Linked DNA regions of Starkeya sp. ORNL1. The protein of the gene in region 1 interacts with the protein of each later gene in a pairwise test. Links are inferred from orthologs where the notes say so. Each region holds a gene or a part of one and is shown in the gene's direction. Other genes may lie near its edges.

Region 1 (3,306 bases):
CGTTGCGCGCCTTCTCCGGCAGTTCGTTCCACGCTGTGGTCAGCTTGAAGCCGTAATGGCGGGAGAGCGCGTCGAGCGTCTGGCCGTAATAGGGCGAGGTCGACTTGGCCCAGGGCGCCAGCGCGCCCTGCTTCAAGGTGCGCGACTTGTCCGGCACCACCAGTTCGGGATCGATCTTGCTTTCATGGCCGAGGCCGTCGCACACCGGGCAGGCGCCGAACGGATTGTTGAACGAGAACAGCCGCGGCTCGATCTCTGAAATGGTGAAGCCGGAGACCGGGCAGGCGAACTTCTCCGAGAACAATATGCGCCTGGGCGAGCCGTCCGCCTCGGTTTCGTCGGCATACTCCATCACAGCGATACCGTCGGCGAGGCCGAGCGCCGTCTCCAGCGAATCCGCGAGGCGACCGGCAATGTCGGCGCGCACCACGAGGCGGTCCACCACCACGTCGATGTCGTGCTTCAGCTTCTTGTCGAGCGCCGGGGCGTCGGCGATCTCGTGGAAGGTGCCGTCGATCTTGACGCGCTGGAAGCCCTTCTTCTGGAACTCGGCGAGTTCCTTGCGGTATTCGCCCTTGCGCCCGCGCACCACCGGCGCCAGCAGGAACAGCCGGGTCTTCTCCGGCAGCGCCAGCACGCGGTCGACCATCTGGCTGACCGTCTGGCTCTCGATCGGCAGGCCCGTGGCCGGCGAATAGGGCACGCCGACCCGCGCCCAGAGCAGGCGCATATAGTCATAGATCTCGGTGACGGTGCCGACCGTAGAGCGCGGATTCTTCGAGGTGGTCTTCTGCTCGATGGAGATGGCCGGCGAGAGGCCGTCGATCTGGTCGACGTCCGGCTTCTGCATCATCTCCAGGAACTGGCGGGCATAAGCCGAGAGGCTTTCCACATAGCGGCGCTGGCCTTCGGCATAGATGGTGTCGAAGGCAAGCGACGACTTGCCGGAGCCGGAGAGGCCGGTGAAGACGACAAGGCTGTCGCGGGGGATTTCGAGGTCGACATTCTTGAGATTGTGCTCGCGCGCGCCGCGGATCGAGATCACGCGGGCATCGCGGCGGGGAGTGTCCACGCGATCCTTCATTCCGGTCTTTCCTGGGCTCTTCGTTCGGCTCGGCAGATTCTTCATTCCGGCTCGACAGATGGGCCGGACCCGTTCAGGGCATGGCAATGAACTTCGAGACGTCGTAGCGGAAGCTGCGCCGCCCGCTTCACGTTCCGTCGAACTCGCTCATCGCCGTCGAGCCCACAAGATAGTCATCCTGCTGCGCCGCGTCATCACCGCCCGGCCGGCGAATCTCATCCCGGACGCCGGAAGACCGGCTTGCGCCCCATTAAGCACGATGCTAGGAACAGAACAAGAACGATCTTGATCGCCGTTTTCCGTCGCGCGCGCGGGCTCTCGTTGCCCGTGGTGCGGCCGGCGAAGTTGGGTGTGGAAAAGGACGCTGCGGCGGGTCTCGCGCCGGTCGTGGTCGTCTAGGATGGCGGCTCTTGTGGCGCATGGCGCCGACGGTTTGGAGGACGAGATGGCGGGCAGCGTCAACAAGGTGATACTGGTCGGTAATCTCGGCCGCGATCCGGAAGTGCGGACCTTCCAGAATGGTGGGCGGGTGTGCAATCTGCGCATCGCCACGTCCGAGACCTGGAAGGACAAGGCGTCGGGCGAGCGGCGCGAGCGCACCGAATGGCACAGCGTGGTGATCTTCAACGAGAACCTGCTGCGCATCGCCGAGCAGTATCTGCGCAAGGGCACCAAGGTCTATATCGAGGGCCAGCTTGAGACCCGCAAGGCGACCGACCAGTCCGGCGGCGAGCGCTATTTCACCGAAGTCGTGCTGCGCCAGTTCCGCGGCGAACTGACCATCCTCGACAGCAAGGGCGGCAGTTCGGAGTCCGGTGACGACTATTCCAGCGGCGGCGATTTCGGCTCGTCGGGCAGCGGCTTCGGCGGCGGCTCCTCAGGGGGAGGGCGCTCCTCCGGCGGCGAACGCAAGCCCGCGGCGGCCGTCAGCGGTGGTGGCGGCTCACGCTTCGGCGGTGGAAGCAGCGGCGGCGACCTGGATGACGAGATCCCGTTCTGAGCGGTTTGTTCCAAAGGGCGACGCCCTCCCGAGGCCGGCCTCAGGACAAGCCACGTCATCCTGAGGTGCTCGGGCGCAGCCCGAGCCTCGAAGGATGTTGAAGCAGAAGACGGTCATCGGGTGCGTCGTTATCCGGTCAGAAACGCCGCGCGTATCCCGTCCATGACGAACTGCACCGCCAGCGCGGTCAGCACCACGCCGAGCAGGCGAGTGAGGATGGCGTTGCCGGTAACGCCGAGCAGGCGGTTCATGCGCTCGGCAGCGAGATAGACGGCAAGGCACGCGGCCACCACCAAGGCGGTGATGACGAACAGCCCGGCGAGCCGCGTCGGATCGCCCTTGGCCTCGCCGGCCAGCAGCATCATCGCGGTGATGGCGCCAGGCCCCGCCATCAGCGGAATGGCGAGCGGGAACACCGAGAGGTGGTGGAGATGGTGCTCGCGCATCATCGCCTCGGCGTTCTCGCTCTTGCGCTCGGTGCGCCGGCCAAACACCATCTCGAAGGAGATGGCGAACAGCAGCAGGCCACCGGCGATGCGGAAGGCGGGGAGGGTGATGCCGAGCGCCGCCAGGAGCGGCGCGCCGATGGCGCCGAACATCGCCAATATGCCGAGTGCGATGATCGAGGAACGCCACGCGACGCGGCGGCGCTCTTCCGTGGACAGGCCGCTCGTAACGGCCAGGAAGATCGGCGCGAGGCCGGGCGGGTCGAGCACGACCAGCATGGTCACCGCCGCCGAGACGAAATAGTCGAGCATGGTCGCGCCTTCGGATGGTCCGCCGCTTCCCAACGGTCCTGGATCGAGCACCTGATGGTAAGCGTTATGCGCGGGAGAAATATACCGCTGATATCAATTGCGGATCGGGCGGAAAGCATCGGTGCGATGTCTGCAACCACCGGGTCGGCCACGTCGCGGGAACACGCTTTTTGGATGGTAATATAAGGCCGTTTCGCCACGCTTCCGCCACGTTCCGACGAAGCCGTCAAAACATTCTCATAACATATTGATTTAACAGGACTTCTTGAACCCTCGAAACGACCCCTGCGCTGGCGTGCCGTGGCGGAATCGGCTAGAGAGAGCCGACGTTTCGTAGCTTTGGAAAGTACCCTCCGTGTCCGAATCCGACGCCAGCAATCCAGGGGAAGGTGGTCCCTCGGACATCCGGCCTGTCTCGATCACCGACGAGCTGTCGCGCAGCTATCTCGATTACGCCATGAGCG
Region 2 (3,738 bases), 4.2 Mb from region 1 along the record:
CCCCGTCACCACGATCTGGTCGCCGGCGCCCGGCGCCGGCATCTCGCGCATCTTCAATCCGAGCGCCTCGGAGATGCGCAGGCCCGAGCCGTACAGCAGCGCGATCACCGCGGCGTCGCGCGCCAGCACCCAGGGCTCGCGATCCTCGCCCGCCCGCGTCGCCGGATCGGCGAGCGCGCGGGCGTCCTGCACCGAGACCGGGCGCGGCAGGGTCTTGGCCAGCTTCGGCGCCCGGACGGCAGCAAGCGCGCCGACCTTGCCGATCCCCTCGCGCTCGAGGTGCTTGCCGAAGGAGCGGGCGGCGGCGAGGAAGCGCACCAGCGTGCGCGGCTCGATGCCGTCCGCGCGGCGTGCCGCGATCACGGCGCGGACATCGCGCGGATGCAGGCCGGCGAGCGCGGCGAGGTTCGGGGGCCCGCCGAGATGCTGGGTGAGCAGCAGCAGGAAAGTGGTGAGGTCGCGCGCATAGGCGTCGCGGGTCTTGGGCGAGAGCCGCCGCTCATGGGCAAGCTGCGCCAGCCAGCCCTCAATCGCGACGCCGACCTCCGGCACGGCGACGGCGATGAGCGCCTTCTCCGCCCGTGCGGCCTTCTCGGCATCGGTGCTCGCCATTCGCGGTCTCCTTGACAGGGCTGCTATCCTGCCCGCCGATCCTTAAATTTCACCAACCTTCATTGTCATCCCGGAACCGCCGCAGGCGGTATGCGGGATCGCGCAAACATCGGAGAGCAATCCTGGCTCTACGCTGCGCTTCGGCCGGGATGACGATATGAAGGGCACCGAAGTTCGAAGCGAGGCTACCGATTCCCGACATGGAGCTTTTTTCCCCGAGCGAGCGTCAAAGGGACCGCATCGTCGATGTGCTGCTGCCTCTCGCCATCGGCTCGGCCTATTCCTACCGCGTGCCGGAAGCGCTGGAACTGGCGATCGGCGATATCGTCGTGGTGCCGCTCGGCACCAGGCTGATGCTAGGCTGCGTCTGGCCGTCCAATGACGACACGCGCGCCGTCGACCCGGCGAAGCTGAAGGCCATCGTGCGCAAATACGAGGTGGTGCCGCTGCGCCCCGACCTCGTCGCGCTGATCAAATGGATCGCCGACTACACCGTCACCCCGCCCGGCATGGTGCTGCGCCTGGCGCTGCGCCATGACGAGAGCCCCCATGTCGGGCGCGAGCGCACCGGCGTCCGTCTTACCGATAAACGCCCCGAGCGCCTGACCGCCGCGCGCACCCGGCTGATCGAGGCGCTGGCCGATGGGCTCATCCGCGCCAAGGCGGAAGCGGCGCGCGAGGCCGGCGTCTCCGCATCGGTGATCGACGGGCTGGTCGATGACGGCGTGCTGAAAACCGTCGTGCTGCCGCCGGAGCCGGCCGCCGAGACGCCGGACCCGAACCATGCCAGGCCCGACCTTTCACCCGCTCAGGAGCAGGCGGCGGCCGAACTTGTCGCCGCGGTCGAGGCGCGCGCCTTCAAGGTGCATCTGCTCGACGGCGTCACCGGCTCCGGCAAGACCGAGGCCTATTTCGAGGCGGTGTCCGCTGCGATCCGCGCCGGGCGGCAGACGCTGATCCTGATGCCGGAGATCGCGCTGACGCAGGCCTTTCTCGACCGCTTCGCCAAGCGCTTCGGTGTACGCCCGGCGCAATGGCACTCGGCGGTGTCCTCGCCGCGGCGCGGCCGCACCTTTCGCGGCGTGGCGGCGGGCGAAGTCAGCGTCGTCGCCGGCGCCCGCTCGGCGCTGTTCCTGCCCTTCGCCGACCTCGGCCTCGTCATCGTCGATGAGGAGCACGACCCCGCCTACAAGCAGGAAGATGGCGTGCACTATCATGCCCGCGACATGGCGGTGGTGCGGGCGCGGCTCAATGCCTGTCCGGTCATCCTGGCCTCGGCGACGCCCTCGATCGAGACCGAAGTGAATGCCCGGCGCGGCCGCTATGCCCGGCTGCATCTGCCGGAGCGCTTCAGCGGCACGCGGGTGCCGCGGCTGGAGCCGATCGATCTGCGCCGCGAGGGCCCGCCCAAGGGCAAATGGATCGCCCCGCGTCTCGCCGAGGAAATGGGCCGCACCGTCGAGGCCGGCGGCCAGGCGCTGCTGTTCCTCAACCGCCGCGGCTATGCCCCGCTCACCCTGTGCCGCGCCTGCGGCCATCGCATCAAGTGCCCGTCCTGCTCGTCCTGGCTGGTGGAGCACCGCTTCCGCCGCCGGCTCGAATGCCACCAGTGCGGCTATGCCATGCCGGTGCCGGCCGAATGCCCGCATTGCCACGCGCCGGACAGCATGGTGCCGTGCGGCCCGGGCGTGGAGCGCCTTCAGGAGGAGGTGGCGGCGCTGATGCCGGGCGCGCGCACGCAAGTGCTGTCGTCCGATCTCGCCGGCGGCGTCGAGCGGCTGCGCGCCGAACTCGATGCGGTGGCGCGCGGCGAGGTGGATGTCGTCATCGGCACCCAGTTGGTCGCCAAGGGGCACAATTTCCCCGGCCTGGCGCTGGTCGGCGCGGTCGATGCCGATGTCGGATTAGGTTACGGAGACCCCCGCGCGGCGGAGCGCACCTTCCAGCTGCTGCACCAGGTTGCCGGCCGCGCCGGGCGGGCTCATATCGAAGGCCGCGCCTTGCTGCAGACCTATATGCCCGAGCATCCGGTGATGCAGGCGCTGGTCGCCGGCGACCGCGACGCCTTCTATGACCGTGAGATCGCCGCCCGCGAGGAGGCGCTGCTGCCGCCCTTCGGCCGCTTCGCCGCGCTGGTCGTCTCCGGCACCGACGCCCACGCCGTGCAGTCCCACGCGCGTGCGCTGGCGGCTGCCTCGCCGCGTGCGGAAGATGTGCGGGTGCTCGGCCCGGCCGAGGCGCCGCTCGCACTGGTGCGCGGCCGCCACCGCTGGCGGCTGCTGGCACGCACCCCACGCGGCTTCGACCTCTCGGCCTATGTCCGGCAATGGATGGAAAGCGCGCCGAGGGCGCGCGGCAACCTGCGGGTCGACATCGATATCGACCCGCAGAGCTTTCTGTAGACCTCGACCCCATAACGACCGTCATCCCCGGCCTTGTGCCGGGGATGACGATTCCTGACAGTGCATCAGAGGCCGAGATGGCCGGGACAAGCCCGGCCATGACAGCTTGGAGAGCTTACGCCCCAGGCCGGGATGACGTCGTCAAACGGGACGTCACTCCTTCGCGCAGATCAGCACCATCAGCGGTGCCCGGGCGGCGTCGGCCGGCTTCGGCGTGAAGTGCACTTCGCGCTCGTTGACAATGGTCGCTTCGCCCTCGTGCGGGGTGAGATAGGCGTTCACCACCACCTGGTCCGGCTCGCAGCCCATGTGGCAGCCTTCCGGCGAGAAGCATTCGCGCTTGGTGTAGACGCGCACGGTGCCGGGCGCGTCGGCCTTCTCGCCGGCCTCACCCTTCTCGCCAGCCTTGCCCGCCTCACCGGCCGGACCAGCGGCGCCGGCAGCACCCGCAACACCAGCCGGACCCGCGGGGCCTGCCGGACCGGCGACGCCGGCCTCGCCCTTGGGGCCGGCAGGACCGGCCGGGCCAGCGGGGCCGGCAGGACCAGCGGGGCCCGCCGGACCGGCGGCACCCTGCGCGCCGGCGGGACCAGCGGGGCCGGGCGTGGGTTGGCCGCACGAGGCGACGAACAGTGCGGAAGCGAGGACAAGGCTGACGGAAAGCAATTTCATCGGTTTCTTCCCCGGAGCTGAATGGAGCGGATAATTCTTCAATCACCTTCTT

The links. Proteins that work in one complex are often made in the same cells at the same time.
Region 2: the proteins of ssb (region 1) and G3545_RS22655 interact in binary tests that used the Escherichia coli proteins (3 or more experiments, as listed by UniProt). The link is inferred for Starkeya sp. ORNL1 from one-to-one orthologs.

Annotation. Positions count from the first base shown.
Region 1 is NZ_CP048834.1:608,052-611,357, forward strand. Bases 445-3,306 are described here. They hold ssb (single-stranded DNA-binding protein), read left to right. Parts: upstream 445-1,529; coding sequence 1,530-2,084; downstream 2,085-3,306. Other genes in these bases: uvrA (excinuclease ABC subunit UvrA), read right to left, coding at 445-1,084; G3545_RS02985 (MarC family protein), read right to left, coding at 2,213-2,842; gyrA (DNA gyrase subunit A), read left to right, coding at 3,198-3,306. In the rest of the region: more of uvrA, read right to left, coding at 1-444. UniProt on the Escherichia coli protein: Plays an important role in DNA replication, recombination and repair. Binds to ssDNA and to an array of partner proteins to recruit them to their sites of action during DNA metabolism. Acts as a sliding platform that migrates on DNA via reptation.
Region 2 is NZ_CP048834.1:4,788,691-4,792,428, reverse strand. What follows is about bases 427-3,413. They hold G3545_RS22655 (primosomal protein N'), read left to right. Parts: upstream 427-812; coding sequence 813-3,014; downstream 3,015-3,413. Other genes in these bases: G3545_RS22650 (hypothetical protein), read right to left, coding at 3,168-3,413; G3545_RS22660 (tyrosine recombinase XerC), read right to left, coding at 427-612. In the rest of the region: more of G3545_RS22660, read right to left, coding at 1-426; more of G3545_RS22650, read right to left, coding at 3,414-3,686.